DNA from 3 places in the Kluyvera sichuanensis genome. Region 2 is predicted to be linked to each of the others. Evidence: predicted binding sites of a transcription regulator. Region 2 holds the regulator's gene; each other region holds the start of a gene.

Region 1 (10,288 bases), 780 kb from region 2:
TACCGGAGGTGGTGCCGGTATTTAAGCTCTATGGCGAGCATATGGGTTGGCCGACGCCCGATCTGCTGCACTGCGAATCGATCCATAAACGGAGCAGCCTCTATGAATGGCACATTCGGGTTCATCAGCATGCCGAACTGGTGCAACTGCTTTATTTGCACAAAGGGCAGGCTGAAATAGAAATAGAGGGACAACGCCTGGTGGTGAACGAATCTTCTATTCAGGTCGTTCCCGCGCTCTGCGTTCATGGCTTTCATTTTTCGCCGGGGACGCAAGGCTACGTGCTCTCGCTTGCGCTGCCGTTGTTAAGCCGTCTGGAGACGCAGTTTGGGCAACCGCTGGATATGCTGAACCAGCCCGGCTGTATTCCGGTCAAACGTTCCGGCCACCATATCCGTACTTTATTTGCCACGCTGCTGGAAGAGTACACCCAGGATCACGACGCGCGGGAGATGATGCTCTATTCGTTACTCAGCGCGCTGCTGGTGTGGCTCAATCGTCAGGGTAAGGCGGGAGGCGCGGTGAAGGATAACAGCGAGCGGAAACGCAGCGTGCTGCGCCAGTTTAGCCGGCTGATTGAGAGCCACTACCGTGAGCATTTATCGTTGGCCGACTATGCGCAAAAGCTCCGGGTTTCCACCACCCATCTGAACTGCCTGTGCCGTGAATATCACGGTACCAGCGCATTGAACGTTTTACATCAGCGGCTGCTGCTTGAAGCAAAGCGCAGCCTGCAGTACACCAGCATGACCATCACGCAGGTTTCTGATTATCTGGGGTTTAGTGACGTGACCTATTTTTCGCGTTTCTTCCGCAAGCGGGAAGGGGTGACGCCCAAAGAATTCAAAATGAAAATGGAACTATCTGAGTAGGCTATTTTTTTTGAATGTTTAATTCTACTTATTGAGACTTTAATATTTTCTAAGCAACCTCTTTTACATTGATATGCCATACTGTCGTAGTTAGTCCTGCTAACCAGATGAAATCATCTCACAGGTAAAGTCATACAGCGGTCAGGTTTATTTGATAATTAACCGACGAGTATTATGCCGCTATTAAAGGGAAATAGAAATGGATGGATTCATTTCCTGCGAATACGCTTATTTGATTAAATAAAAACATATTCAGGAAACGAATCTTCGAAAGGATACGGAGGTTATATGACGCCAGAGTACTGCAAGTTCGCAGTGATTATCAGCAAAATACCGGTTATGCAGTCTGGGCTGAATTCCATCATGCGAATGCACTTCCCGAATTATGAGCTCAATTTTTGCCAGTCTCTCGAGCAGTTAACGCTGCTTCAACTTCGCCGTACTGATGTGGTTATCGTTGATTTCTCTGGCGATATTGGCAACCCGCGTGCGCTCTGCGAGCAATACTATACGCTGCTATCGCAATATCGTGATATTCACTGGATATTTATGATTAGCCGCCAGTACTACGCATTAGCCGTTGAATTTTTAATGCGTCCGGAAAGTACGCTGCTTTCCGAATCAGACTCCGTTGAGCGGGTGGTAAAAGCCATTCAACAGGAGAATGTTAGCACGGATAACGTGAGTGAAATGCTGCTTTCGCTGCAGCATGATGCGGACGGTGATGATGATAATCAACGACTCATTATGTTGACACTGTCCGAGCGGAAAGTACTGCGACTGCTGGCGAAAGGATGGGGGATTAACCAAATCGCCGCGTTGCTGAAAAAGAGTAATAAAACCATTAGCGCGCAAAAAAATAGTGCGATGCGCCGCCTGTCTCTGCGCAGTAATGCGGAAATGTATGCCTGGCTCAACAGCAATCAGGGAATGAAGGAACTCAATCTCTATTCAGCCTACGGGGAGCAAGTCGAATGGAAAAATGCAGCAGGAAGCAGCGCATCGCTATCATAGAGCATTGTAATGTGACGGCGGTAGGGCTACGCCATCTACTGATGAGCGCTCGTGGTAGGCATTTTACTTTCCATTTTTTTCGCAGCATTGCTGAATTTAAGCTGGCGGTCAAACAAGGGCCGTTTGATGGCGTCATGTATTGTCTCTCCGGCACGCGTGAACTTCGTATTGAATGCCTGTTATTGATGGGCGAGATTGCCAATCATCATCCTGAGGTGATGCGCATCATTCTGGCTAACGATAAAGATGAAGCGGCGCTGATTCGGCACCTGTCGCCAACCTATATTCACGGCGTGCTCAGTAAATCCGAAACGTTGAGTGACCTACGGCATAGCGTATTCGAGCTGCTGGAAGAGGCGATAGAAGTTCGTGAAGCAATGGAGGATTCCGCTGCCCAGCGTGAAAATCGTTTTCTCAGCCCGACCGAGAACCTGATCCTGCGTTACATGACCTACGGCTATTCGTTGATGGATATTTCTCAGCAACTGGGGCGGAATATCAAAACCATTCGCGCGCACAAATTTAATGCGATGACGAAGCTGAGAGTGAATTCCGATATTGAGCTACTGAGCGCCGCCGACCTGCTGGTGTCGTTACACGATATAAATGATGCCAGCACCTCGCCTGTTTGCTAGAGGCAGACATCCACCCAAGTAGCAGCGGTAAGGCTAGCCATTCGCTCCGGCGAAATGCGTACCGCACTGTGTATGGCTCCTGCGGCAGGAAGAACTTCTTCGTATTGCTGCAGCGAGACATCACAGTACACCGCCAGCGGATTCTCCAGCCCAAATGGACAGACCCCACCGACCGGGTGACCGGTGAGAATCACCACTTCATCACTGCTTAGCATGCGAGCCTTCGCACCAAAAGTCTCTTTCAACTTCTTATTGTCCAGACGGGCATCTCCTTTCGCAACTACCAGAATGACGCGGTCTTTCACCTTCAGCGAGAGCGTTTTGGCGATTTGTCCGGGCTCAACGCGGTGCGCGGCAGCGGCAAGCGCAACGGTTGCGGTACTTTGCTCAAGCTCGATGATGCTGATGTCGGGCGCGTGCTCGGCAAAGAATGTCTTTACGGACTGTAGGCTCATGCTTCTCTCCTGATAATTCGGCGAGTCACTCTGTCATAGAGTTACCTGGGTTGTAAATAAAGCGGCTAAGTTGTGCAAAAATTGTTTGTTTTTTGGATCTCCTTCACAATCAGTGCAACCGGTTACTGTAACCGGTTGCGGTTATTCATCAGGCGATTGATACTGCGGGGGTAACTTCCTTTGTATCTATAATAAGAGCCGTGTATGAACTGTATCGGTATGAACATCATTGCAGGTCGCAGACCCGTAACACCTGATGCTTCAATGTACGCCCAGTTGCATGTCGGCAAAATCGTTGTTGCTGTGTTGACGTCTAAAGCCTGTCAGGAGGGCTGTTATGTCTGCTAATCACGCTGCATTTAATCTGATATTCCGTTTTGTAGAAAATTACGTTAGTCCGGTCGCGGGACGAATTTCCTCTCAGCGTCACGTTATGGCGATTCGTGATGGTTTTATCTCTGCCATGCCTTTTATGATTGTAGGATCGTTTTTACTGGTTTTCGCCTACCCACCGTTTTCTCCCGATACCACCTGGGGCTTTGCCCGTGCGTGGTTAGATCTCGCTAAGCAGTTTGAAGGCCGCATTCTGACGCCGTTTGATATGACGATGGGCATTATGTCTATCTATATCTGCGCGGCTATCTCCTATAACCTCGGTAAACACTACGAAAAGAGCAACCAGCTCGATCCGTTCATGTGTTCGATGCTCTCCATCATGGCGTTTCTGCTGGTGGCTGCACCAAAAACCAGCGGTCATCTGCCGGTTGATAGCCTGGGGGGAACTGGGATCTTTACCGCGATCCTCGTTGCCGTCTACTGCGTGGAGATGATGCGTTTTCTGAAAGTCCGCAACATCGGGATCCGCCTGCCGGATCAGGTGCCGCCGATGATCAAAAACTCCTTCGACCTGCTGATTCCAGTGCTGGTGGTGGTGTTGACGCTCTATCCGCTGAGCCTGTTTATTCAAAGCCAGTTCGACATGCTGATCCCGCAAGCCATCATGTCCGTGTTCAAACCGCTGGTTTCCGCCGCTGACTCCTTACCGGCGATTCTGCTGGCCGTACTGATTGGTCACCTGCTGTGGTTTGCAGGGATCCACGGGGCGGCGATTGTCTCCGGTATGCTGCAGATGTTCTGGCTGACTAACCTTGGCCTGAACCAGACTGCTCTGGCGCAGGGCGCGCCGCTGCCGCACATCTTTATGGAAGCGTTCTGGACCTTCTTCATCGTGGTCGGGGGTTCCGGTGCAACGATGGGGCTGGTGTTCTGCTACCTGCGTAGCCGTTCAGCCCACCTGCGTTCTATCGGCCGTCTGAGCGTGGTGCCTAGCCTGTTCAACATCAACGAACCGGTTATCTTCGGTACCCCAATCGTGATGAACCCAGTGTTCTTCATTCCATTCCTGCTGGCACCGATGGTCAACGCGATTCTGGCGTGGGCGGCGATGAAGCTGGATCTGATTGGTCGCGTGATTTCAGTGGTACCGTGGACGGCACCGGCACCTATTGGCGGCGCATGGGCTTTAGGTTGGGACTTCCGTGCGGCGATTCTGGTGGTGCTGTTGGCCTGCGTTTCCGCAGTTATCTACTATCCGTTCTTCAAAGTGTATGAAAAACAGTTGTTAGAGCAGGAAAACGAAGAAGCGCAGCGTGCGGCTGAAGAGAGTCAGCAGGCAGCGTAAAAGAAAGCAGCAAAAAATAACGGGGCGAAAGCCCCGTTGTTTATTTCAGCGTACAGTCACCACACTGTTTAACGTCGGGCAAGCGGTAACGCTGGCAGCAGGTGCGACGCACCAGCAGGCCGTCACGTAATACCACAGTACGCCATAACGGATTATCCTGGCCGTCGGCCAGCGTGCTGGTAAAGAAACAGCGTTGGCGCAGCAGGTTGACCTGCTCTTCCCCTAGCAGCGTTTTCATTTCGCCGAGATACCAGTTAATCAGATAGCCGGTATTACTCCAGATGAGCTTGCCGTTAATCTCTCCTGTTGCTTCCAGCGCCTGCACAACCGGCATAAGCGCCTGACTCACCAGATCGTCCATGCGTTCGATGGCCGGCTTCTGGCTGGCGCGAACGTCAGCGTGTACGTCGATCCAGAAGCAGGCCGCACGGCCAGTTTCGTGGAATTCCACGCGGAAATGGTCAGGGCTAAGTGATATAGCGGATTCTTCAGTCAGCAGCGCGAGCATCAACGGTGGCACCAGCAGGCCGATGTACCATTGCGCCCAAAGGGAAAGCAGCGGTTTATTTTCTCGCGCCAGGGTTGGTTGATTGCGGTAGATATGATCGGAATAGACGGCCAGCAAGGAGCTTAGCTCCGTCGGTTTTGCCCATTCGCTGAGGGTTCTGGCACAATCCGGGGCCGCTTCGCCCAGACGAAACATGTCCAGCAGGTGCGGACGCAGTTCGGCTATTTTGGCGCGCACTGACTCTGCGAACGCCTGTTCCTTTGAGGGAATCGGCGTGCGCCAGATAAGGTCATCGGCGATCGGAGCGGAACGGTAAGCCATAGCGTTGCTGGATTCAAATCTAAATGATAATGATTAGCAATCCTAGCTATAGATAAAAGCGAGCGCAAGAAGTTTGTCTCCTGCACTCGCGTTTTGTGAACCTAGACGGCGGGAGCCTGCTCGTAGGTCAGGATGTTATTGCGCCCCATGTTTTTCGCTTCATACAGGGCCTTATCCGCGCGCTGCATGGCCTGATCAATGTTGTTATCCTCCAACGGGGCTACGCCGATGCTGATGGTCACGTGGGTTGCCACGCTGGAATTGAACATATGCGGAATTTTGAGATCGTATACGTGTTGGCGAATACGCTCGGCGGTCTGCATCGCGGCCTCAATGCTGCAGTGCGGTAGCACCACCATAAACTCCTCACCGCCAAAGCGCGTCACAATATCCCTGGAACGTACGGCGTTTCGAATCGCTGCCGAAACGCGCATCAGAGCCTGGTCGCCCATCATATGGCCGTAGTGGTCGTTGTAGGCCTTGAAGTGATCAATATCCAGCAGCAGGACGGAGTGCTGCGCCTTGCCTATCGACATTAATGAATCCAGGCGGAACTGGAACCCGCGGCGGTTGTAGAGCCCGGTCAGCGGGTCGAGCATGCTCAGACCGTTCAGCGTTTCGCGCTCTTCCAGTAGTTTATACATCAGCCCCTGCGCGAACTTATCGTTACGCCGCTGGATCACATGCTGAATAGCGATGCCAACTAACGGCAGCGCCATACAGTAGGCCATTCTCCACCATTCTCCGGAAGGACTGGTTATCAGGCACACAATAAAGGTCGGCATTGAATGGAGGGAAAAGGCGACAATATTATTGGAAAAGGCAATGGTACCGACAAATAGTACGCTGAAAAGCGCTACCATCTGGAAATTGTCATTAGGTAAAGCAAGCACCAAAGTTTTACTTAAAATATGCCAGCCCCATAAGCAGCCGAATATAACCGAAACTATTAGTATATTCAGTTTTATGCTGGTATATCGCCAGTTCCATACTAGCAGCACGCTGCTGCCCACCGCTATCAGCATTGCGGGTAGTGGAAAAATATTAACGTTATATATCGGGCTGAAGACGGACAGCGTCGATGAGACCAGATTCAGAAACAAAAATAGCCGGAACGTTAGCTGATATTTTTGCGCACGCAGGGTGCGCCAGGATTGTACTGTCATTGTTGGATGTTGTAGTCAGCCTTTAATATAAGTAAATGCATCAAAAACAAGAATAATTCATGAATGCAAAGCGCAAATTCTATTTATTTAGACATGCTATTTTTTGTACAATTTATCACCATACAATATACATGTCATTAATGATTATGAAACCTTAGCGCATGAGCAGACAATTGACAAAAAACAATATATGATATTGGTAATCATTATCATTTATATGGGCTGATTCATGTTGCAACGAACGCTAGGTAGCGGCTGGGGTGTACTGATTTCGGGAAGTGCAATCGCCATATTGAGCACGATGGGGCTGTCGCTTGACGTCTGGCGCGGCGTTATCGTGTGCGGGTTGCTGCTGAGCGGCGCGATGATATGGCATCGTCGGTTACGTCACTTTGTGCTGTTACCGTCATGCATTGCGTTTGTTGGCGGTCTTGTGCTGATAACAATGAATGTAAAGCTAATGGGATGACTATCAAAAATGGGGGGGAACTACCGGGAGAGAACGAGGAGTCTGGTGCGAGGGGGGGGACTCGAACCCCCACATCCTAAGGACACTAACACCTGAAGCTAGCGCGTCTACCAATTCCGCCACCTTCGCACAGATATCTCGTTACTTTTGTTATATCGCTTCGTTGGTGCGAGGGGGGGGACTCGAACCCCCACATCCTAAGGACACTAACACCTGAAGCTAGCGCGTCTACCAATTCCGCCACCTTCGCACTCTGCGAACGATATAACGTGGTTTATGGTGCGAGGGGGGGGACTCGAACCCCCACATCCAAAGGACACTAACACCTGAAGCTAGCGCGTCTACCAATTCCGCCACCTTCGCATACCATTGACTCTTTATGAAAGAATCATTACCACGGGGCCGAATTCTAGAGATTTTACGCTGGGCGTCAACAGTTAATTATCGAACTCGGCGCGATTGCCGAAAAAAAAGGCGTTTCTTCGGTTATGGGGAGTTTATATAGCCCGGCCGAGCGTAGCGACGCCGGGAAATGCCACGGTGTAAGTCCCGGCGTCGCTACGCTCGGCCGGGCTACAGGCGATCTGATTAGGCTTTTTTCGCCTGACGGGTCAAAACGGTGCGGTACACTTTAAAACGGCCAGTCTGGGCGATGACTTCGTGGAAACCGAAGGTTTCATCCAGCACTGCCGGATACGGCAGGAAGGCGTTCGCCACGATGCGCAGCTCGCCGCCGCTGTTCAGATGACGAACCGCGCCGCGGATTAAGGTCTGGGCAGCGTCCAGGCTGGTCTGCATCCCATCGTGGAACGGTGGGTTGGAGATAATCATGTCAAAGCGACCGTTAATCTCAGAGAAGACGTTACTGGCAATGACTTCACCTTCAACACCGTTCGCCGCCAGCGTAGCGCGGCTGGCTTCGACCGCTGGAGCGCTCACGTCAGACAGGGTCAGGCGTACCTTTGGTGAATGGCTGGCAAGGGTGGCTGCCAGTACGCCAGCACCGCAGCCGACATCCAGCACTTTGCCTTTGGTATGCGGGGTAAGGGTAGAAAGCAGCAGTTGGCTACCGACATCCAGACCGTCGCGGCTGAATACGCCAGGCAGGGTCTTGATGGTCAGGTTATCCAGCTGGTACTCGCCCCAGAAACTTTCTGCGTCGAAGGTTGGCTGTTTTTCCAGACGGCCATGGTACAGGCCGCAGCGACGCGCGCTGTCGATTTTGTTCAGCGGGGCATATTCAGCCAGCATCTGCTCGGCGCTACGTACGCCGCTGCGGTTTTCACCGACGACAAAAATATCGGTACCAACCGGCAGCAGAGAAAGAATATTCATCAGCTGGAACTGGGCTTCCGGCTTGTTCTTCGGCCAGTAGTAGATCAGGGTATCGCAATCCGCGACGTCTTCTGCCTGAGCCACCAGGCTAAAGCGAACGTTGTCTTCCATCTGGCGGCTCAGCACCTGCCAGTGGTGATACTGCTGGGTATGCGCGCGGCTTGCCGCGGTTTCCAGACGTGCGGGCAGGTCATCCTGCAGATCGCCGGCAAAGAAAATACGGCTCTGTTCGAAATCATCACTGTGACGCAGCAAGACTTCACTTGCCGGGGTAAAAGCAGACATGAATTATTCCTCAATAAACTTAGGCGGGGATTATAGTGTGTAATTGGCGCAGTTTCGATGAATTTGCTATATTTGCGCCCTTGATAGACAGGAGCGTTTCACATGACATCCCGGCGAGACTGGCAATTACAACAGTTGGGTATCACCCAGTGGGCATTACGTCGCCCTGGGGCACTGCAGGGTGAAATTGCGATTACGCTTCCGCCGCATGTCAAGCTGGTGATGGTGGCCGAGGCGTTACCGCCGCTCACCGAGCCGCTGATTAGCGATATTCTCCGCGCGCTGTGCCTGACGCCGGACCAGGTTTTACCGCTGACGCCTGACCGGGTGGCGATGCTGCCGCAGGACAGTCGATGTCACTGCTGGCGTCTTGGCAACGATACGCCGGTGACGCTGGAAGGGGCGATGATTTCGACGCCTCCGTTTAATGAACTACAGGCTAGCGCGCAAGCTCGCGCCGCGCTGTGGCAACAAATTTGCGCCCATGAACACGATTTCTACCCTCAGCACGACTGATTTACCCCGCGCCTTTCAAATCGAAACGCGCGCGCATGCGTTTCCCTGGAGTGAAAAAACCTTCGCCAGCAACCAGGGCGAGCGCTATCTGAACCTCCAACTGTCCGTCGACGGTGAAATGGCCGCGTTTGCCATTACTCAGGTCGTGCTGGACGAAGCCACGCTGTTCAACATTGCCGTCGATCCTGCGTATCAGCGCCGTGGTCTGGGACGTGAACTGCTGGAACATCTCATTGATGCACTAGACGCGCAGGGCGTGGTGACGCTATGGCTGGAAGTGCGAGCCTCAAACCACGCGGCCATCGCGCTGTATGAAAGCTTAGGCTTCAATGAGGCGACAATCCGTCGCAACTATTACCCCACGGCGGACGGCCGTGAGGACGCCATCATTATGGCGCTGCCCCTCAGTATGTAAGACAAGGTGAAAAGATGAAGAAGTGGGACTGGATTTTCTTCGATGCCGATGAAACGCTGTTTACGTTTGACTCGTTTAGCGGCTTACAGCGGATGTTTCTCGACTATAGCGTGACCTTTACCGCGGAAGATTTCCAGGACTACCAGGCGGTCAACCAACCGTTGTGGGTCGACTACCAGAACGGCGCGATCACCTCGCTGCAGCTTCAGCACCAGCGTTTTACCAGCTGGGCGGAGCGTCTGAACGTGAAGCCAGGCGACCTGAACGATGCCTTTATGAACGCGATGGCGGAAATCTGCGCCCCGCTGCCGGGCGCGGTATCGCTGCTGAATACCCTGAAGGGCAAGGTGAAGATGGGCATCATCACCAACGGCTTTACATCGCTACAGCAAATTCGTCTGGAGCGCACCGGGCTTCGCGAACACTTTGATCTACTGATTATTTCTGAAGAAGTGGGCGTGGCAAAACCGGACCGCCGGATCTTTGACTATGCCCTGGAACAGGCTGGTCATCCGGACCGTTCCCGCGTGCTGATGGTCGGTGATACCGCCGAGTCTGATATCCGCGGTGGGATGAACGCCGAGTGGGCAACCTGCTGGCTGAACGCGCATCAGCG
Region 2 (10,288 bases):
TTCAACACCAACCACGCGTTCTGCCTGGAAACTGACAAAGGCGCGGAAATCGTTGTCCATATGGGTATCGATACCGTTGCGCTGGAAGGTAAAGGCTTCAAACGTCTGGTTGAAGAGGGTGCAGAAGTGAAAGCGGGTGAGCCAATCCTGGAAATGGATCTGGACTTCCTGAACGCCAATGCACGCTCCATGATTAGCCCGGTTGTTTGCAGCAACAGCGATGATTTCGGTGGTCTGGTGATTAAAGCCGAAGGTCATGTCGTTGCCGGTCAAACGCCACTGTATGAGATTAAAGGTAAGTAACTGCTCCTGAGTAAAGTGAGTTAAGTGCCTTAAGCGGCGGGGGCGTTCCTCCGCCGCTTTTTTTTGCCGCTAATTCCCCCACATTCGTTATTCCATCGCTTTTTTTGTGCAACTAATAGTTGTCTAGAAGCGCGGCTTATAAGATCATGTGCCGTTATACGTTGTTTACGCTTTGAGGAATCTACGATGAGTGAGGCTGAAGCCCGCCCGACTAACTTTATTCGTCAGATCATTGATGAAGATCTGGCTACCGGTAAGCACAACACGGTGCATACCCGTTTTCCGCCGGAGCCGAATGGCTATCTGCACATTGGCCACGCGAAATCTATCTGCCTGAACTTCGGCATTGCGCAAGATTATCAGGGCCAGTGCAACCTGCGTTTCGATGACACCAACCCAGTCAAAGAAGACATCGAATACGTTGAGTCCATCAAAAACGACGTCGAATGGTTAGGTTTTCACTGGTCTGGCAACGTTCGCTACTCCTCTGATTACTTCGATCAACTGCACGCCTATGCGGTAGAACTGATCAACAAAGGTCTGGCGTACGTCGATGAACTGACGCCTGAGCAGATCCGCGAATACCGCGGCTCGCTGACCGCTCCGGGCAAAAACAGCCCATACCGCGATCGCAGCGTAGAAGAGAACCTGGCGCTGTTCGAAAAAATGCGTACCGGCGGTTTTGCCGAAGGTACAGCCTGCCTGCGCGCGAAAATCGACATGGCATCACCGTTTATCGTGATGCGCGATCCGGTGCTGTATCGCATCAAATTTGCCGATCACCACCAGACCGGCACCAAGTGGTGCATCTACCCGATGTACGACTTCACCCACTGCATCAGCGATGCGCTGGAAGGCATTACGCACTCCCTGTGTACGCTGGAGTTCCAGGACAACCGTCGTCTGTACGACTGGGTGCTGGATAACATCACGATTCCGGTTCACCCGCGCCAGTATGAATTCTCGCGCCTGAATCTGGAATACACCGTGATGTCCAAGCGTAAGCTGAATCAACTGGTGATGGAAAAGCACGTAGAAGGCTGGGATGACCCGCGTATGCCGACCATCTCCGGTCTGCGTCGTCGTGGTTACACCGCCGCGTCTATCCGTGAGTTCTGTAAGCGCATCGGCGTGACCAAGCAGGACAACACCATTGAGATGGCTTCCCTGGAATCCTGCATTCGTGAAGATCTCAACGAAAACGCGCCGCGCGCGATGGCGGTTATCGACCCGGTTAAACTGGTTATCGAAAACTACCCGCAGGGCGAAAGCGAGCTGGTGACCATGCCTAACCATCCGAGCAAACCGGAAATGGGCAGCCGTGAAGTGCCGTTTAGCGCGGAGATCTGGATCGACCGCGCGGACTTCCGTGAAGAAGCCAACAAGCAGTACAAGCGTCTGGTGATGGGTAAAGAAGTTCGTCTGCGTAACGCCTACGTGGTGAAAGCAGAGCGCGTGGAGAAAGATGCGGAAGGCAATATCACCACCATCTTCTGTTCCTACGATGCGGATACTCTGAGCAAAGATCCGGCCGATGGTCGTAAAGTGAAGGGCGTGATTCACTGGGTGAGCGCGGCACATGCGCTGCCGGTTGAAATTCGTCTGTATGACCGTCTCTTCAGCGTGCCGAATCCAGGCGCCGCAGAAGACTTCCTGTCGGTGATGAACCCAGAGTCACTGGTTATCAAGCAGGGCTACGCTGAGCCGTCTCTGCAGGCTGCTGAGGCCGGTAAAGCATTCCAGTTCGAGCGTGAGGGTTACTTCTGCCTCGACAGTCGTTATACCACCGCTGAGAAGCTGGTCTTTAACCGCACCGTCGGTCTGCGTGATACCTGGGTAGGTTGATTCCTTTCCCTGATAAAAACGCCGCGCTTGCGGCGTTTTTTTTGGCCTGGATAAAGTCTGTTATCGTTTTGGCCTTAGCATCAGAACCTCTTATCCTGGGTACGGTTAAAACAGTGTGATGAATAACTTTTTCGCTAATGACCGGGTGATTAATTATCTCTGATGATAGGTCTGAAAACGGAGATGAATTGGTATGTACTTAATAGACAGATAGGGATATAAGCGAATAAACGTTTCCCTGCTGTTATCCTGAACCATATTCAATAATATATTAAGGTGAGTAAATAAGCGCAAATTATAATTTAATGGGATTAATATGCTAAATATTAAAGGACTAACCTATAGCACTTCAGGTATTTTTGTGGCATTCCGTTTTCGATACCGCCCTCATGCTCGACTGAAACACCTGCTTTATTTTATTGGGATCGCATGTACTACGGTAGTCACACCGCCTCTTTATGCTGAATCACTTAATACAGGGACTGATGATGACGCCCTGCCGGCGATGACCTGGGATGAACTGGAGAGGCAACGTCCCGCCAATAGCTTTAACATGGTTTACGCTGAAGATAAACAGATATGCCAGACCGTCCTCAATGCACTGAATGAACAGGGTTATGACCCGGAGGTCTATCACTCCTCACCTGATATCTACCATCCACTCCCTGAATTACTCCTGCAAACCCGTCTCAATCTGCCACGCAAACTCCTGGGAACGCATATTTTTCGCACCGAGGAGTATGAAATAAATTACACCGATAAAACGGGAATGCAGCAGAAGGATTACTGGTATCGATTTATAGGCCAGGGCTATGATGAACTTGCGTTGGGCCATGAAGTGAAGGAAAGCTATACGGTACATCATACGGTTCCATATACTGATTTTATTCAATTCCGTTGGGAGGCCTTTCCACTAACCCAATCGACGTGTGGTGACTGTGTATTCGGTCTGGAAGAAGCGCGTCGGTATGATTATTGGAAGAATGAGACATTTAACCAATGGACTTATGATGCTGTGGATAATAAATCTCATACTTTTAGCTATTTTGATGAGATTATAACGGTTAATAAAGAATATTTTATCCTCTCTACGCTATCTTATCCTGAACAAGATAAACCGCTACGTGTTGTAGCTAGTCCATTAAATCGTATGCGGACTTTTCAGCAATGGGTTTATGGGGAAAGATCGACTCTTGGTATTTGTTTTATGAAATCCAGGTTTATACTTCAGGGGTTTAAAAATGAATAAATTATCCTTAATGGTTAGCAAACATAAAGTAAAAATGGTGTTTTTAGTTTTTATAGCATGCGTTATATTAATTGCTCTTCAGGGAATATACCAAGGGGAGAAAAAATTTGCCATCAGGGAACGTAGGGCGGTAGAGGAAGTTATCAAGAGTTTTGTTACTAATAGAGATAAGCAAATAGAAATTTCACATGATATTTTGTCTATTTATCCATGGCCTAAGCTTGGTGATTATTTTATTCATGATGCTACAGCGTATAAAGATAAATTAAAAAAGAAATATACAAATGGCAATTATTTTATGTTAGTGCTTTATCGTTCTGTCAATGAATTTAACCGTGAGAATCCAGATTGCTGTGAGACCACTACCGTGAACAATAGTGATAATTGTTTTCCCGGTGAATTAGATTGGGTGGGTGATGATGGCCCATATACCTGCGTATTTTTTAGAGCCAGGATTCGCTACTTTGATGAAAACCATGCTTATAGTGAAACGTCGAATGGGCTTACCACAGGAGTGATTGTTGATAAAAAGGGGAAAGTCATTGCGTGGTATTAGATGATGGTCACGAGATAATCCTATGACCTGGTCCCATGGTCAGCTTGCTGGGGTGTGCATGGAGGCACTCAGCACCGGGTAAGCGTCTCGGCAAACGTTGCCTTACTTAGTTTCGCGAAGCGAATTAATGCAATTATTCTACCTCTAAGTATCCCACGCTTTTAATCCCGCTTGTTACAAAAGTCTAATGTAAACGGTCTCATTCACACTTTTCTCAGGCCCGGCAAGGCTTGGCGCGGAGATGTTGCAGTAACGCACTCTGTTACAAACGGAAACCAAATATGTGCGCTTTGTCATAATCCTGCACTCTCGTTGCGGAAAAGGATTGATAATTCGCGTCGCGAAAAATAGTCTGTAGGTGTAGTGAAACACAATTTTTTAGCAGTACCTTTTTATCAGTTTTATTTTTTTGCCTTCTGCTTTGCAGCGGCATTTTTAAAAGTCAAAGAGGATATAACTATGCGTACGTTTAGTGGCAAACGTAGTACGCTGGCGCTGGCTATCGCCGGTGTGACAGCAATGTCAGGCTTTATGATGACTCCGGAAGCAAAGGCAGAAGGCTTCATCGACGATTCTACAATGACCGGTGGTATCTATTACTGGCAGCGTGAGCGTGACCGTAAAGATGTAAATGACAACGGTAAATATAAAACCAACCTTTCCCACTCCACCTGGAACGCCAACCTCGACTTCCAGTCTGGCTATGCGGCTGACATGTTCGGTATTGATATTGCGGCGTTTACCGCGATTGAAATGGCAGAGAATAACGGTAGTGCTCACCCGAACGAAATTGCCTTCTCCGCGAGCAATAAAGCATACGATGAAGATTGGTCTGGCGATAAAAGCGGTATCAGCCTTTATAAAGCGGCAGCTAAATTTAAATATGGTCCTACCTGGGCACGTGCTGGTTATATCCAGCCAACCGGTCAAACGCTGCTGGCTCCGCACTGGAGCTTTATGCCTGGCACCTATCAGGGTGCTGAAGCCGGCGCTAACTTCGACTACGGTGATGCTGGCGCGCTGAGCTTCTCGTACATGTGGACCGATCAGTACAAGGCTCCGTGGCACCTGGAAATGGATAATTTTTACCAGGGCGACCGTAAAAAGAAAGTGGATTATTTACACTCTCTGGGCCTGAAGTATGACTTCAAAAACGATCTGGTGCTTGAAGCTGCTTTTGGCCAGGCTCAGGGATATATGGACCAGTATTTTGCTAAGGCATCCTATAAATTTGATGTCGTGGGTAATCCATTAACCACCAGCTATCAGTTCTATGGCGCACATGACAAAGTCAGCGACCAAAAAAATCTGACAACGGCAGATGATGTTGCGCTGGCTAACGACCTTTACGATGGAATGGCATGGTTACAGGCATTAACCTTCGGCTACAAAGTCGGTCAGGTTGATTTACGCCTGGAAGGCACCTGGGTGCGTGCAGAAGGTAACCAGGGTTACTTCCTGCAGCGTATGACTCCTACCTATGCATCGTCTAACGGTCGTCTGGATATCTGGTGGGATAACCGTTCTGACTTCAACGCCAACGGCGAAAAAGCGGTATTCTTCGGCGCCATGTACGACTTAAGTAATTGGGACCTGCCGGGTTGGTCCGTCGGGGCATCATATGTCTACGGCTGGGATGCTAAACCAAGCTCTGCTGAAATCTACGATCAAAGCCAGCGTCTGAAAGAATCCTCGTACAGCCTTGATGCTGCCTATGTTGTACAGGATGGCCGTGCGAAAGGAACGATGTTCAAACTGCACTTCACCCAGTATGACAATCACTCCAATCTTAATATGGGCGATGCAGGTTACAACAACATGTTCCAGGATGAGCGTGACGTGAAATTCATGGTTATCGCACCGTTCACTATTTTCTGATGCTAACGCGGCAGGGGGAGACCTCTGCCGCTGTTAAGAGGCTCATCGTATGAAAAAATTGATTATTATTGCGCTGATGGCTGCTGGATTAACCGCCTGTGCCCAATCTCCTGCACCGAAGGAAGATAGCAAGCTTAAGGATGCTTACAGCGCCTGTATTAACACCGCAGAAGGCAATCCGGATAAAATTCAGGCCTGCCAGAGCGTGCTGAATGTGCTGAAGCAAGAGAAAACGCACGAGCAGTTCGCGAATCAGGAAAGCGTGCGCGTCATTGATTACCAGAAATGTATTAACGCCAGAAAAATGGGCAATGACGAAGCGGTAGCGAAAAACTGCGATAAGATTTGGCAGGAAATTCGCAGTAACAACGCGCCACAGAAATAAGTTCACGTTGATTACCAATAACCGCTGCTTGCAGCGGTTTTTTTATGGCTATCGTAAAAGCAGGGCATAAAAAAACCAGCGCTTAGGCTGGTTTTCGAGAAGCGCGGTACGCTTATTTTGCTACCGCGTCATGTGCGTGTTCATCTTCACGGCAGTCGCCTTCAGCGCAGTGACCATAAAGATAAAGACTGTGGTTCGTTAAGCGGATACCGTGCTTCGATGCGATTTCACGCTGACGAGCTTCAATGGAATCATCGCTGAACTCGATCACTTTGCCGCAGTCGAGGCAGATCAGGTGATCGTGGTGATGCTGCTGGGTCAGTTCAAAAACGGATTTACCGCCTTCAAAATTGTGACGGGTCACGATACCAGCGTCATCGAACTGGTTCAGTACGCGGTAAACCGTGGCTAAACCAATCTCTTCACCCATGTCGATCAGGCGTTTGTATAAGTCTTCCGCGCTGACATGGTGGTTATCCGGTTCCTGAAGGACTTCCAGAATCTTTAACCGTGGAAGTGTGACTTTCAGGCCAGCCTTCTTTAATGCGGTGTTATTGTCAGTCATGCGGAATCTGTCCTGTTGCTAAACGATTAACTTCCATCAGCGAAAGTATCACAGAGAATGCACCCGAATTAATGCGTCTCATTATAGAATGACCCTATTGAAATGAAAACAGCAAGAGCCGGGTAAACTAAGCTTTCAAAAACGAGGCTTCACCGACAAACTGGCGATGAGACCGCGCTAAATCAGAAGATATTGTACAGGTATGCGCTCAAAAGTTAAAAAATTGTAGCTATTATTTTAATTGCTTTTACCTATTAATGCGGCACGATTTATCATCGTGCCGCAGGATAATCAGGCGTTTTTGATCTCATCCAGGTGCAGCTCTTCTGCAACCTGCTTGACCCATTTCTCAACGCGCTCGGCGGTCAGTTCTGGCTGACGGTCTTCGTCGATAGCCAGACCCACAAAGTGGTCGTCATCCGCCAGACCTTTGGATGCTTCGAAATGGTAGCCCGCGGTCGGCCAGTGGCCGACGATGGTTGCGCCACGCGGCTCAATGATGTCGCGGATGGTGCCCAGTGCGTCACAGAAGTATTCCGCGTAGTCTTCCTGGTCGCCGCAGCCAAACAGCGCAACCAGTTTACCGTTGAAGTCCACTTCTTCCAGCGTAGGGAAGAAATCATCCCAGTCGCACTGTGCTTCACCGTAGTACCAGGTTGGGATACCCAGCAGCAGAATATCGAATGCTTCCAGATCTTCCTTGCTGCTCTTGGCAATGTCGTGAACGTCAGCGACATCTTTACCAAGCTGTTTTTGAATCATTTTTGCGATATTTTCGGTGTTTCCGGTATCGCTACCGAAAAAGATGCCAACGATTGCCATGAGTAAAATAACCTCTTGAAACTTAATGATATGGTGGTGGCTCATTGCCCACAGATAAGGGCAATCATAGCAGAACAGAGAGGTGCGCGGAAACCGCTATCGTGCCGGACTGCACACTCTGCTACATGAAAGCGTATTTTGGGGGATTTTTCAGACTTTCCCCTGTCCGTGCAGCTGGGCCAGTTGGCTCATCAGAATCTCTTCAATGAGTTCACTCCGGCTCATATCACGGGCAGTCGCCAGCTCGTTGAGTGCATCAACGGCTTCGTTATTCAGCTTCAGCTCCACGCGCTTCAGACCGCGCACTTTGTCGCGTTTTAACTGATTACGCTTATTAATGCGCAGCTGTTCGTCACGCGAAAGCGGATTGGTTTTTGGTCTTCCCGGCCGACGCTCATTTGCGAACAAATCTAAGGTCGTACGGTCCGTTTGTTCTTTTGCCATGGTTCTGAGTGACTTCGGGGAAACAAGCTACCGGGCGGTACCCGGTGCAGACAGCGCGCAATCATACATCAGTGGGGCCCACACGCCAACGACCACGGCCATTCTGGCGCGCGGTCGATGCATTTTTAATCACTCGGCGAGATAACGGCGAATGGCTCGCAGCACCGCTTCCGGTTTTTCGGCGTGAACCCAGTGACCCGCGCCGGCGATAACGTGCGCTTTTGCCTGCGGGAACTGAGCCAGCAGCGCGTCACGATAGGCTTCGGTCACATAGGGTGAATTGCCACCGGGAATGAATAGGGCAGGGTGGTCCCAGGCCGGAATGGTCTCCCAACCAACGATATGCGGGTATTGCTCCCACAGCACCGGTACGTTAAAACGCCAGGCACCATCGACAAAGGATTTCAGCAGGAACTGAATCACGCCTTCTTCTTTAAGGTACTCGCGCATTACCGTCGCGGCCTGCTGACGGGTGGCGACGCCAGCGTTGGTGACTGCATTAATAGCTGCAAAAATCTCATCGTGACGGCGGACCTGGTAATCGACCGGGGCAATATCAATCGCCACCAGTCGGTCGATGCGTTCAGGGGCCAGCGCGGTGAGCGCCATCACCGCTTTACCGCCCATGGAATGGCCGATAACCGTTGCTTTTTCAATGCCGTTAGCATCGAGCGTATCGAGCAGATCCTGAGCCATAGCGGGGTAGGTCATCTCATCGGCGCGCGGTGAGAGACCGTGGTTACGCATGTCTACCTGGAGGATATCGTGGTCGGTGACCAGGTCGCGGGCCAGGATGCCCAGATTATCCAGGCTACCAAACAGGCCGTGGACGAGAACGATGGGAGAATTATTGTGCAGGTTTTGTGCAGTTTGCGCTCGGACATTCAATTTCATAGCAAAGTTCTTTTTTTCGCATTGTCGGGTTAGGGTATCATGTTGGACATTCTAACGCTCAGGGGCAAGAGAGGAACTCATCCGAATTTTGCTGTCTTCCTGGTTTGGCGCTACCCGCTGTTGGGTTTTGACTTTATAATCCCAATGAATTGTATTCAGAAAAATTATCGCACCGGATTAAGATGAAAACGATCGAAGTTGATGACGAGCTCTATCGCTATATTGCGGCTCACACTCTGCACATTGGCGAGAGCGCGTCCGACATTTTACGGCGTATGCTGAAATTCTCCGCCGCTTCTCAGCCCGTGGCGACTGCTGCTGCGCCGGTCGTCAAAGCAGAACCGGCTCCCGCTCCGGCCCCGGCTGCTGCCCCCGTTGCTGACGTGAAAACGGTAAAAACCGCCAAAGATAAAGTCCGTGCTATGCGTGAGCTGCTGCTCTCTGATGAGTATGCAGAACAGAAGAAAGCGGTTAACCGCTTCATGCTGGTACTGACCACGCTGTACGCTCTGGACAACAAGGCGTTTGCCGAAGCTACCGAATCCCTTCACGGTCGTACCCGCGTCTATTTTGCTGCTGATGAGCAGACGCTGCTCAAAAACGGCAACCAGACAAAACCAAAACAGGTTCCGGATACGCCATACTGGGTCATTACTAATACCAATACAGGCCGTAAATGCAGCATGGTCGAACACATCATGCAATCAATGCAATTCCCGGCGGAATTGATTGAGAAGGTTTGCGGTACTATCTAATACTGACAATCTAACCCTTGCATAAGAAGGACCAGGCAATGGCAAACCATACCCGTGCAGGACAACCTGCACAGCAGAGTGATTTGATCAACGTCGCCCAACTGACGGCGCAGTACTACGTGCTGCAGCCTGACGTGAGCAACCCGGAACATGCGGTGAAGTTCGGTACGTCCGGCCACCGTGGGAGCGCGGGTCGTCACAGCTTCAACGAAAAGCATATTCTGGCCATTGCTCAGGCGATCGCGGAAGAGCGCGCGAAAAATGGAATTACGGGCCCATGCTATGTCGGGAAGGATACACACGCGCTTTCTGAGCCAGCGTTTATCTCTGTTCTCGAAGTGTTGGCGGCAAACGGGGTAGATGTCATTGTCCAGGAAGACAATGGCTTCACGCCGACTCCGGCGGTATCCAATGCTATCCTGGTACACAACAAGAAAGGCGGTAAGCTGGCTGATGGGATCGTGATTACGCCATCCCACAACCCACCGGAAGACGGCGGCATCAAGTACAACCCACCAAACGGTGGCCCGGCTGATACCAACGTCACCAAAGTGGTTGAAGACCGCGCGAACGCGCTGTTGGCAGCCGACCT
Region 3 (10,288 bases), 1.3 Mb from region 2:
AGATAGGCGGCTATAACATTAACTCGGATGGCGGTGCGTCTTCATTTGAAGTGGTAAGCATTGCCGACCCCATTGGAATATTAACACATGATGGCAATTTTAAATTAAAGCGAATGAGTGGGCATGACTTTTATGCAACTCTTGTGCGTAACGGTTCCACCCCAAGAGTAGTTGCTCATCGGGGATGGAGTGGAACAACTACAGGTGAATTTCCTGGCTCAGGGTTGACTGCACCAATTTATTTTGTACCTGAAAACACACGAGCATCTATTCGATTTGCATCTGAGAGAGGTGTTTGGGGAATTGAGGGTGATACTAAAATATCATCTGATGGTGTGCCTGTAATATTCCACGACGCAACGGTAGATCGTGTCACAAATAACGTTAATACGGGCGCTATAGAATCCTTCACGTATGCTCAATTAAAGGCTATGGATGTTGGAACATACGTTTCATCTGCATGGGCGAATGAGAGAATAATGAATTATGATGAATGGTTGCGCGAATGCAAACGGTGCGCAGTTACCCCATTAGCCGAATGGTCTGCGCCTATGACTTCTGACCAGGCTGATAACTTCCTATCACTCGTTACAAAATATTATGGCTCACGCCCAACTGATGTTTGCGTTCAGTCTACGTACCCGCAAACCTTAGAATTATTGCGTTCTAAAAATGCGTATATAGGTCTATGTGTTATGGGGGCGTATGGAGCTGCATTGGACGAAGACCGACTTAACATGGCATATAAATTAGGTAACTGCGCGGCGATGTTAAGTGGCCCCATTATCACAGATGCATCAGCGGTATCAAGTATAAAAGACCGTGGTTTACTGCTTGTATATGCTATTGCTAATACACCAACTCGTTTTGATAATGCAGTCAGTGCTGGTGCCGATATCATTGTTACTGACTTTTACCGGGGGTAATATGCGAGTTCAAAATTACAAAACACTACCGAAAGGTATGCAGTCATTTCAGAGCTATGCAGAAATTCCTATTGGGTCTAATGCATTTAGTAAAAGCGATACCACAAAATCTGTTTTAACTAAGTCATCGACAACTTCTGCTGCCCTACAACTAATGGATTTGGGCAAACTATCACATGGAACGACATTGAGTTTTTCAGTAGATGTTAGATGCACTTCGCTGGTATCTGGTACGGCTTCTATTGAGATTGACTCACGTTCCGGCAATGGGATTTCATCTGGTAAAAAAATTGTAGGTCTTGCAACTACTACGTCATTAGAGTGGGTAACATTACGCCTCGATTGGATTGTGTCCGATGGCGGGAACTGGATATCTTTGGCTTATGGAGCCAGCACAGCATCGCAAGGCACTTTTGAGTTTAGAAACCCTCGATTAGCAATCAGCAGTGAGCGTCGCAATAAAACGATTTCGTTCAATTTGCTACGAAGTGATGGAGCATGGTCTATTGACGCGGCTAACTTCTTCACGAGTGGGGCATTTATTGTATCGGCAACAGGTGACACCATCGAGGTAGGATGGCCGGGGGTGGATGAATCCCTAGCTCCTGCTGTCAGTATCACCATCGACACAGGATTTAGCCTTGCGTCAGCAGGGTTTGTTAGCGCAGGTCCGAATACAGTAACAAATACTGGATGCAATATTAAATTGATTCAGTCTGATGGGGCGTTCAAATCTGATGTGCTGGCCGGAGGTACTGCTCGGCTTCATGTTGTTGTTACTTGCTGATTTCAGACACACTTTCGCGGATGGCGTGTTATATGAGCAACTGCTATTTGTAAGCTATGGCGAATGCATCTGCATGCAACGCCGCAGCTTTGTCAGTCAATAATGACTGAGATGTGATGGCAAAAAATTAGCGCAAAACAACTCGAAACCGGTGAGGGTAGTGATTCGTCTTGCGCTAATGCTCTTGAAAACCACTAACTTAAACTCGAATCTGGGGGGCATATGGGGGGCAGAATGCTTTCAGGGGGCAGGTTTGGGGGCATCAAAAAGACCGTATATGTCCCTATATGTCCATACAGCACTTTCCCTAACCTACTGATTATCCTCTAAGTGCCTGATTCGCAGAACCTCTCAAAACCGATTAAATAAATAGGCATTAGCTATACATCTTTAGTACTTCCCATCCAGTCACCTATCACCATCAATAAACCCATTATTTTTCAAAGCATTGTAAAAATAAATCTATCTCAATCGGCGATTGTTGCAGGGTCTATGCTTATAAAAAGGCATAAATAAAGGGAAAACGGGGAATACCCCCACGCGGCGCGGGTTGAAGTGATAATCATTATCACTAACATAGCGTTATCCCTTTGTAGCTCCACTGATGAGGTAGACCTATGGATTTGCATTCAGGAACTTTCGATCCCAGTGATGTGACCTGGCGCGGCGTGACGCTTACCCCCGCTGCGGCGGCGCATATACGGGAGTTGGTCAAACAGCAACCCGGTATTCAGGGCGTGCGGCTTGGGGTGAAACAGACCGGCTGCGCAGGCTTTGGCTATGTGCTGGACGCGGTGAGTGAACCGAATAAAGACGATCTGCTGTTCGAAGCCGACGGCGCGAAGCTGTGGGTACCTTTAAGCGCGATGCCGTTTATTGACGGCACGGAAGTGGATTACGTGCGGGAAGGCCTGAACCAGCTGTTTAAATATCATAACCCGAAGGCGCAGAACGAATGTGGCTGCGGCGAAAGCTTCGGGGTATAGGCGGTACATAATGACGCGCAATACTGATGCAAGTGACGATGTCCAGACCTGGGCCGGCGGCCCGCTGAACTATAAAGAAGGTTTTTTTACCCAACTACAGACCGACGAACTGGCGAAAGGGATCAATGAAGAGGTGGTGCGGGCGATTTCAGCCCGACGTAATGAACCCGAGTGGATGCTGGAATTCCGCCTGAAGGCTTACCATGCCTGGACCCAGATGGAAGAGCCGCACTGGCTAAAAGCCCACTACGCTTCGCTGAACTATCAGGACTATAGCTATTACTCTGCGCCGTCGTGCGGCAACTGCGATGATACCTGTGCTTCCGAACCAGGTGCACAGCAGCAGACCGGGGCCAGCAGCTTTTTGACCGATGAAGTTGAAGCGGCCTTCAACCAGCTCGGCGTGCCGGTACGCGAAGGCAAAGAGGTGGCGGTGGATGCCATTTTTGACTCCGTTTCGGTAGCGACTACCTATCGCGAAAAATTGGGCGAGCAGGGGATCATTTTCTGCTCCTTTGGGGAAGCGATCCACGATCACCCTGAACTGGTCCAGCGCTACCTCGGCACCGTCGTACCTGAAAACGACAACTTTTTCGCCGCGCTGAATGCGGCGGTGGCCTCAGACGGCACCTTTATCTACATCCCGAAAGGGGTGCGCTGCCCGATGGAACTCTCGACCTATTTTCGTATTAACGCCGAGAAAACCGGCCAGTTTGAACGCACGATTCTGATTGCCGATGAAGGCAGCTACGTCAGCTATATCGAAGGCTGTTCCGCCCCGGTGCGCGACAGCTATCAGCTGCACGCGGCGGTGGTGGAGGTGATTATCCATAAAGATGCGGAAGTGAAATACTCCACCGTGCAGAACTGGTTCCCCGGCGATAACAACAGCGGCGGGATCCTCAACTTCGTCACCAAGCGTGCGCTGTGCGAGGGGGAAAACAGCAAGATGTCCTGGACGCAGTCGGAAACCGGCTCGGCGATCACCTGGAAATACCCGAGCTGCATCCTGCGCGGGGATAACTCGGTCGGTGAGTTCTTCTCGGTGGCGCTGACCAGCGGCCATCAGCAGGCCGACACCGGCACTAAGATGATCCACATCGGCAAAAATACCCGCTCGACGATTATTTCGAAGGGGATATCCGCCGGGCATAGCCAGAACAGCTATCGCGGGCTGGTAAAAATCATGCCGACGGCAACCAATGCGCGTAACTACACCCAGTGCGACTCGATGCTGATTGGCCCCGACTGCGGGGCGCATACCTTCCCATATGTTGAGTGCCGCAATAACAGCGCACAGCTGGAGCATGAAGCCACCACCTCACGCATCGGTGAAGATCAGCTGTTCTACTGCCTGCAGCGCGGAATCAGCGAAGATGATGCTATCTCGATGATCGTGAACGGCTTTTGTAAGGATGTTTTCTCGGAGCTGCCGCTGGAGTTCGCCGTGGAAGCGCAAAAACTGCTGGCTATCAGCCTTGAACACAGCGTCGGTTAAGGATTAAGGGAAACGGTATGTTGAATATCAACGAATTAGAAGTCTCGGTTGACGATAAAGCGATCCTGCGCGGCGTTAACCTGAACGTGCGTCCAGGTGAGGTGCACGCCATTATGGGGCCGAATGGCTCAGGGAAAAGTACGCTCTCCGCGACGCTGGCAGGCCGTGAGGATTACACCGTTACCGGCGGTTCGGTAACGTTTAAGGGCAACGACCTGCTGGCGCTGTCGCCGGAAGAGCGGGCCGGAGAGGGCATCTTTATGGCCTTCCAGTATCCGGTCGAGATCCCAGGGGTCAGCAACCAGTTCTTCCTGCAAACCGCGCTGAACTCGGTGCGCGCGCATCGCGGGCAGGAACCGCTGGATCGTTTTGACTTTCAGGATCTGATGGAAGAGAAAATTGATCTACTGAAGATGCCTGCGGATCTCCTGACCCGTTCGGTCAACGTCGGTTTCTCCGGCGGTGAGAAGAAGCGCAACGATATTCTACAGATGGCGGTGCTGGAGCCGGAGCTTTGTATTCTCGATGAAACGGACTCCGGGCTGGATATCGATGCCCTCAAAATAGTGGCCGACGGCGTGAACTCGCTGCGCGACGGTAAGCGGGCGTTTATCATCGTCACCCACTACCAGCGCATTCTGGATTACATCAAACCTGACGTGGTGCACGTGCTCTATCAAGGGCGCATTGTGAAATCCGGCGACTTCCGTCTGGTGAAACAACTGGAGGAGCAGGGCTATGGCTGGCTTAGCGAACAACAGTAGCGCGCTGCAACAGTGGCATGCGCTGTTCCAGTCGCGGGGCGGCAACGTGTCGCCTCAGGCGCATCAGCATCTCCAGCAGGTACAAAAGCTGGGGCTGCCGACGCGCAAAGATGAAGACTGGAAGTACACCTCGCTGGATAAACTGCTTGCCAGCACTTTCGTCGCTCCGGCGCTGCCAGCGCTGACCGTCGCAGAGCGCGATGCGCACGCGGTGGCGCTGGATGCCTACCGACTGGTGTTTGTTGACGGGCAGTTCGACGCCCGGTTGAGCGACGATTTATCGGCGAGCGGGTTTGAGGTGACGGTGGATAACCAACGTCAGTCGCTGCCGGATGCCGTGCACGGTGAAGTGTTCCTCCATCTGACCGAAGGGCTGGCAACCAGCGTGACCCATATTGCGGTGGCGCGTCATCAGCAGCCGGCAAAACCGCTGCTGCTGCTGCACATTACCCGTGGCCTTGACTCTGATGAGATGAACACCGTGCACTATCGTCACCATCTCCGTCTGGCTGAAGGGGCGCAGGCGACGGTGATTGAGCAGTACGTTAGCCTGAATGCGGCGCGCCATTTTACCGGTGCAAGGTTGACCGCAGAGGTGGCGGACAACGCCCAGCTTCAACATTTTAAACTGAACGGTGAGAATGCCCTGAGCTACCACTTCGCCCACAACGATTTGCGATTAGGGCGCGATGCCTCGGCCTTTAGCCACAGCTTCCTGCTAGGCGCGGCGGTCACCCGTCACCACACCTGCACACAGTTGAATGGCGAGAACAGCACTCTACGGGTTAACAGCCTGTCGATGCCGGTGGACAACGAAGTGTGCGATACCCGTACCTGGCTTGAACATAATCAGGGTTACTGCAACAGCCGCCAACTGCATAAAACTATTGTTAACGATAAGGGCCGGGCGGTGTTTAACGGTGTGATTACCGTGGCGCCGCACGCGATTAAAACCGACGGGCAGATGACCAACAACAACCTGCTGCTCGGTCGCCTGGCGGAAGTGGATACCAAGCCGCAGCTGGAAATCTACGCTGATGATGTCAAGTGCAGCCACGGTGCCACCGTGGGGCGTATCGACGATGAGCAGCTCTTTTACTTACGCTCACGCGGGATAGCGCAGGAGGAGGCGAAGAAAATCATCCTCTATGCGTTTGCCGCCGGGCTGACCGATGCCATTGCCCTGGAAGCGCTCAAGCAGCACGTGCTGGCGCGCATTGGGCTGCGTCTGGCAGGAGGTAAACAATGACTTTTTCCGTACAACAGGTTCGCGGTGATTTTCCGGTGCTGGCGCGTGAGGTTCACGGTCAGCCGCTGGTGTATCTCGATTCGGCCGCCAGCGCGCAAAAACCAGAGCAGGTGATCAACGCCGAAGCGACCTTTTATCGCCACGGCTATGCCGCCGTACACCGCGGGATCCATACGCTAAGCGCCGAAGCCACGCAGCGTATGGAAGATGTGCGTCAGAAAGTGGCGCACTTCCTCCATGCTGCCAGCGCCGAAGAGATCGTGTTTGTCCGCGGCACCACCGAGGCCATCAACCTGGTGGCGAATAGCTGGGGAAACAGCAACGTCAAGGCCGGTGACAATATCGTGATCACCGCCATGGAGCATCACGCCAATATCGTGCCCTGGCAGATGCTCTGTGCGCGCAGTGGGGCGGAACTGCGGGTGATTCCACTCACGCCTGACGGCACCCTGCAACTTGATGCCGTAGAGGCGCTGTTTGACGAACGTACCCGGCTGCTGGCCGTCACCCAGGTCTCTAACGTACTGGGCACGGTGAACCCGCTGCCAGCGCTGATCGCCCTGGCCCATCGCCACGGCGCGAAAGTGCTGGTGGACGGTGCGCAGGCGGTGATGCACCTGCCGGTGGACGTACAGACGCTGGACTGCGATTTCTATGCCTTCTCCGGTCATAAGCTCTATGGCCCGACCGGGATCGGTGCGCTGTACGTCAAAGCGGAAATCCTGCAGGAGATGCCACCGTGGGAAGGGGGCGGCTCAATGATCGCCACCGTCAGCCTGACCGAAGGCACCAGCTGGACCAAAGCGCCGTGGCGTTTTGAAGCGGGTACGCCCAACACCGGCGGCATTATTGGCCTCGGTGCGGCTCTGGACTATGTGAATGCGCTGGGCCTGACGGCGATCGACGAATACGAGCAGACCCTGATGCGCTATGCGCTGGACGCGCTGGCTACCGTACCTGATTTGCACCTATACGGCCCCGCTGAGCGCCGTGGGGTGATTGCCTTTAATCTCGGCAAGCATCACGCCTATGACGTGGGTAGTTTCCTCGATAACTACGGCATCGCCGTACGTACCGGCCACCACTGCGCCATGCCGCTGATGGCATTTTACCAGGTTCCCGCCATGTGCCGAGCCTCGCTGGCGATGTACAACACCGTTGAAGAGGTCGACAGACTGGTGGCAGGGTTACAGCGCATCAGGCGCTTATTGGGTTAACAGGGAGCGACAATGGCGGCTTTACCGGATAAAGACAAACTGCTGCGCAATTTCACGCGCTGCGCCAACTGGGAAGAGAAGTACCTCTATATCATCGAGCTGGGGCAGCGCCTGGCACCGTTAAGCACCGAACTGCACAGCCCTGAACACCTTATTCAGGGCTGCCAGAGCCAGGTGTGGATAGTCATGGGGCGCGATGAACAGGGCCGGATAACGCTTCAGGGTGATAGCGATGCAGCTATTGTTAAGGGCTTGATTGCCGTGGTGTTTATCCTCTACGATGGCATGACCGCCGCCGACGTTCAGGCTTTCGATGTTCGCCCCTGGTTTGAACAGCTGGCGCTGGCGCAGCATCTGACACCGTCGCGTTCCCAGGGGCTGGAGGCGATGATTCGGGCAATTCGTACACAAGCAGCAAGTTTTAGCTAATATCAAATAGACAGCTTTCATTCTGTTACGAAAGGCGGGCTTAAGCCCGCCACGCTGGTGGTTCAGCTTTCTGGCACGTTGTCAGTGAATATGAATAAGGAATCCAGATATGAAGCGCGCGTCCCTCTTAACACTCAGCATTTTAGGAGCCCTCAGCGCCATTTCCAGCGCCTGGGCCGTTGACTACCCATTACCCCCCGCCAATAGTCGTTTAATCGGCCAGAATCAAACCTACACCGTTCAGGACGGTGATAAGAACCTACAGGCCATCGCCCGGCGCTTTGATACGGCGGCGATGCTAATCCTCGAGGCCAACAATACCATCGCGCCGGTGCCAAGACCCGGTACCGTTGTGACTATCCCGTCGCAGATGCTATTGCCGGATGTGCCGCGTGAAGGGATTGTGGTGAACCTGGCTGAACTGCGCCTTTACTACTTCCCGCCGGGAGAGCAGAAGGTGCAGGTCTATCCTATTGGCATCGGTCTGCAAGGGCTGGAAACGCCGGAAATGACGACACGCGTGGGGCAGAAGATCCCGAACCCGACCTGGACGCCAACGGCGGGCATCCGCGCGCGTTCCCTGGAGCGTGGCGTCACGTTGCCCGCGGTGGTGCCTGCTGGGCCGGGTAACCCGCTGGGGCTCTTTGCGCTGCGTCTGGCGTACGGTAACGGCGAATATCTCATTCACGGCACTAACGCCCCGGACAGCGTCGGTCTGCGCGTCAGCTCGGGGTGTATTCGCATGAATGCGCCGGACATCAAAGCGCTGTTTGCTCAGGTACGCAGTGGAACGCCGGTCAGGGTGATTAACGAACCGGTGAAGTACGCCGTCGAGCCGGATGGCTCTCGTTATCTGGAAGTGCATCGCCCGCTATCGCAGAACGAAGCACAGGACACGCAAACCATGAAGATGACGTTATCCCCTGGCTTTAAGCAGTTCGTCCAGCAGGCGAGCGTAAGCGAAGACCAGGTGAAGAAAACGCTGTCGCGTCGTGCCGGTTATCCGGTGATTATCTCTACGGGGAAAGGAACGGCTTCTGCGGCTGAACCGGTGCTGTCGGTACAGAACAGTGCGCGGGGAGAAACGGTGGGAGCAGAAACGTCATCCGGTAAGGTGACGCAATAGAGCAGGGGAAAATCGCAGGCAAAAAAAATGGCGCACAATGTGCGCCATTTTTATTACCAGAACTCTTACTTACGGTAAGAGTGAGCCTGGTTGTCCAGACGCTGGTTAGCACGAGCTGCGTCGTCTTTAGCAGCCTGAACGTCGGAACGCATTGCGTTCACGTCGTTGCTCAGCTGGTCAACTTTAGCGTTCAGAGTCTGAACGTCAGAAGACAGCTGATCGATTTTAGCATTGCTGGAGCAACCTGCCAGCAGAGTAGAACCCAGGATTACCGCGCCCAGTACCAGTTTAGTACGATTCATTATAAATACCCTCTAGATTGAGTTAATCTCCATGTAGCGTTACAAGTATTACACAAACTTTTTTATATTGAGAATATTTTTTTATGCCTTTTCCCTTATTTTTGATCGTTCGCTCAAAGAACCATCGACTTTAGGATTTTGTGGCGAAAAAGTGTGTGAAAACAGGGAACTTCCATCGGATTCATCTTAGAAAAACCGAGTTTAAATAGTGACAGCCTATTTGATTTTTTATTGAGCTCAGTTATCTGAGTGTATAAAAAAAGCGCCCAGAGGGCGCTTTTTTAAGCAAACTATAATAAGTATGTGGATTATTACAGTACGTGCACGGATGCAGTGTTGGTGGTTCCGCTTGGAACCAGCGCACCAGAAACCATGACAACAACGTCACCTTTCTGAGCCAGACCGCTTTCCAGAGCCACTTCTTTACCCATACGGTAGAAATCATCGGTAGAGCTGATCTCTTTGACTACCTGAGCGATAACGCCTTTGCTCAGCACCAGCTGACGAGCAGTGGTTTCATTGGTGGTCAGCGCCAGAATGGTGGCATCCGGGAAGTATTTACGGATAGCACGTGCAGATTTACCGCCCTGGGTAGCAACCACGATCAGCGGTGCGTCCAGTTTTTCAGCAGTTTCAACGGCACCACGGCATACGGCTTCAGTGATACGCAGTTTGCGGCTGTCGTTGTTGAAGTCCAGACGGCTGGTCATCACGCGGTCAGTACGTTCGCAGATGGTAGCCATGATGGTTACCGCTTCCAGCGGGTACTTACCTTTAGCGGATTCGCCGGACAGCATCACTGCATCAGTACCGTCGAGGATGGCGTTGGCTACGTCGCCTGCTTCAGCGCGGGTAGGACGTGGGTTTTTGATCATGGAATCCAGCATCTGGGTCGCGGTGATAACGACTTTACGTGCACGGATACATTTTTCGATGATCATCTTCTGCGCGAAGATAACTTCTTCAACTGGGATCTCAACGCCCATATCGCCACGAGCAACCAT

Evidence for each region. Region 2 encodes Fur, which represses iron uptake genes when iron is present. Its sites were predicted from a motif close to ATAATAATGAGAACNACTATCAA; they were not measured.
Region 1: a site for Fur is predicted at 5,504-5,526, ahead of fhuF (siderophore-iron reductase FhuF). Genes of this name have one in related genera too.
Region 3: a site for Fur is predicted at 2,269-2,291, ahead of sufA (Fe-S cluster assembly scaffold SufA). Genes of this name have one in related genera too.

The regions. Positions count from the first base shown of each region.
Region 1 is NZ_CP162271.1:4,410,356-4,420,643, forward strand. Features, by position in the region: gene AB2B48_RS21065 (helix-turn-helix domain-containing protein) at 1-872, shown strand, start outside; gene AB2B48_RS21070 (helix-turn-helix transcriptional regulator) at 1,161-1,886, shown strand; gene bglJ (DNA-binding transcriptional activator BglJ) at 1,847-2,521, shown strand; gene AB2B48_RS21080 (YbaK/EbsC family protein) at 2,518-2,976, opposite strand; gene AB2B48_RS21085 (PTS sugar transporter subunit IIC) at 3,314-4,657, shown strand; gene fhuF (siderophore-iron reductase FhuF) at 4,698-5,486, opposite strand; gene AB2B48_RS21095 (GGDEF domain-containing protein) at 5,588-6,652, opposite strand; gene AB2B48_RS21100 (DUF1435 domain-containing protein) at 6,882-7,121, shown strand; tRNA gene AB2B48_RS21105 (tRNA-Leu) at 7,165-7,250, opposite strand; tRNA gene AB2B48_RS21110 (tRNA-Leu) at 7,286-7,371, opposite strand; tRNA gene AB2B48_RS21115 (tRNA-Leu) at 7,399-7,484, opposite strand; gene rsmC (16S rRNA (guanine(1207)-N(2))-methyltransferase RsmC) at 7,710-8,741, opposite strand; gene AB2B48_RS21125 (DNA polymerase III subunit psi) at 8,844-9,257, shown strand; gene rimI (ribosomal protein S18-alanine N-acetyltransferase) at 9,226-9,672, shown strand; gene yjjG (pyrimidine 5'-nucleotidase) at 9,687-10,288, shown strand, end outside.
Region 2 is NZ_CP162271.1:94,673-104,960, forward strand. Features, by position in the region: gene nagE (PTS N-acetyl glucosamine transporter subunit IIABC) at 1-303, shown strand, start outside; gene glnS (glutamine--tRNA ligase) at 490-2,148, shown strand; gene AB2B48_RS00470 (hypothetical protein) at 2,465-3,397, shown strand; gene AB2B48_RS00475 (hypothetical protein) at 3,390-3,953, shown strand; gene AB2B48_RS00480 (chitoporin ChiP) at 4,413-5,831, shown strand; gene chiQ (ChiQ/YbfN family lipoprotein) at 5,881-6,216, shown strand; gene fur (ferric iron uptake transcriptional regulator) at 6,329-6,781, opposite strand; gene fldA (flavodoxin FldA) at 7,073-7,603, opposite strand; gene ybfE (LexA regulated protein) at 7,754-8,047, opposite strand; gene ybfF (esterase) at 8,177-8,941, opposite strand; gene seqA (replication initiation negative regulator SeqA) at 9,124-9,696, shown strand; gene pgm (phosphoglucomutase (alpha-D-glucose-1,6-bisphosphate-dependent)) at 9,735-10,288, shown strand, end outside.
Region 3 is NZ_CP162271.1:1,382,646-1,392,933, reverse strand. Features, by position in the region: gene AB2B48_RS06895 (glycerophosphodiester phosphodiesterase family protein) at 1-926, shown strand, start outside; gene AB2B48_RS06890 (hypothetical protein) at 928-1,713, shown strand; gene sufA (Fe-S cluster assembly scaffold SufA) at 2,331-2,699, shown strand; gene sufB (Fe-S cluster assembly protein SufB) at 2,710-4,197, shown strand; gene sufC (Fe-S cluster assembly ATPase SufC) at 4,215-4,961, shown strand; gene sufD (Fe-S cluster assembly protein SufD) at 4,936-6,210, shown strand; gene sufS (cysteine desulfurase SufS) at 6,207-7,427, shown strand; gene sufE (cysteine desulfuration protein SufE) at 7,440-7,856, shown strand; gene AB2B48_RS06855 (L,D-transpeptidase LdtE) at 7,966-8,982, shown strand; gene AB2B48_RS06850 (major outer membrane lipoprotein) at 9,048-9,284, opposite strand; gene pykF (pyruvate kinase PykF) at 9,596-10,288, opposite strand, start outside.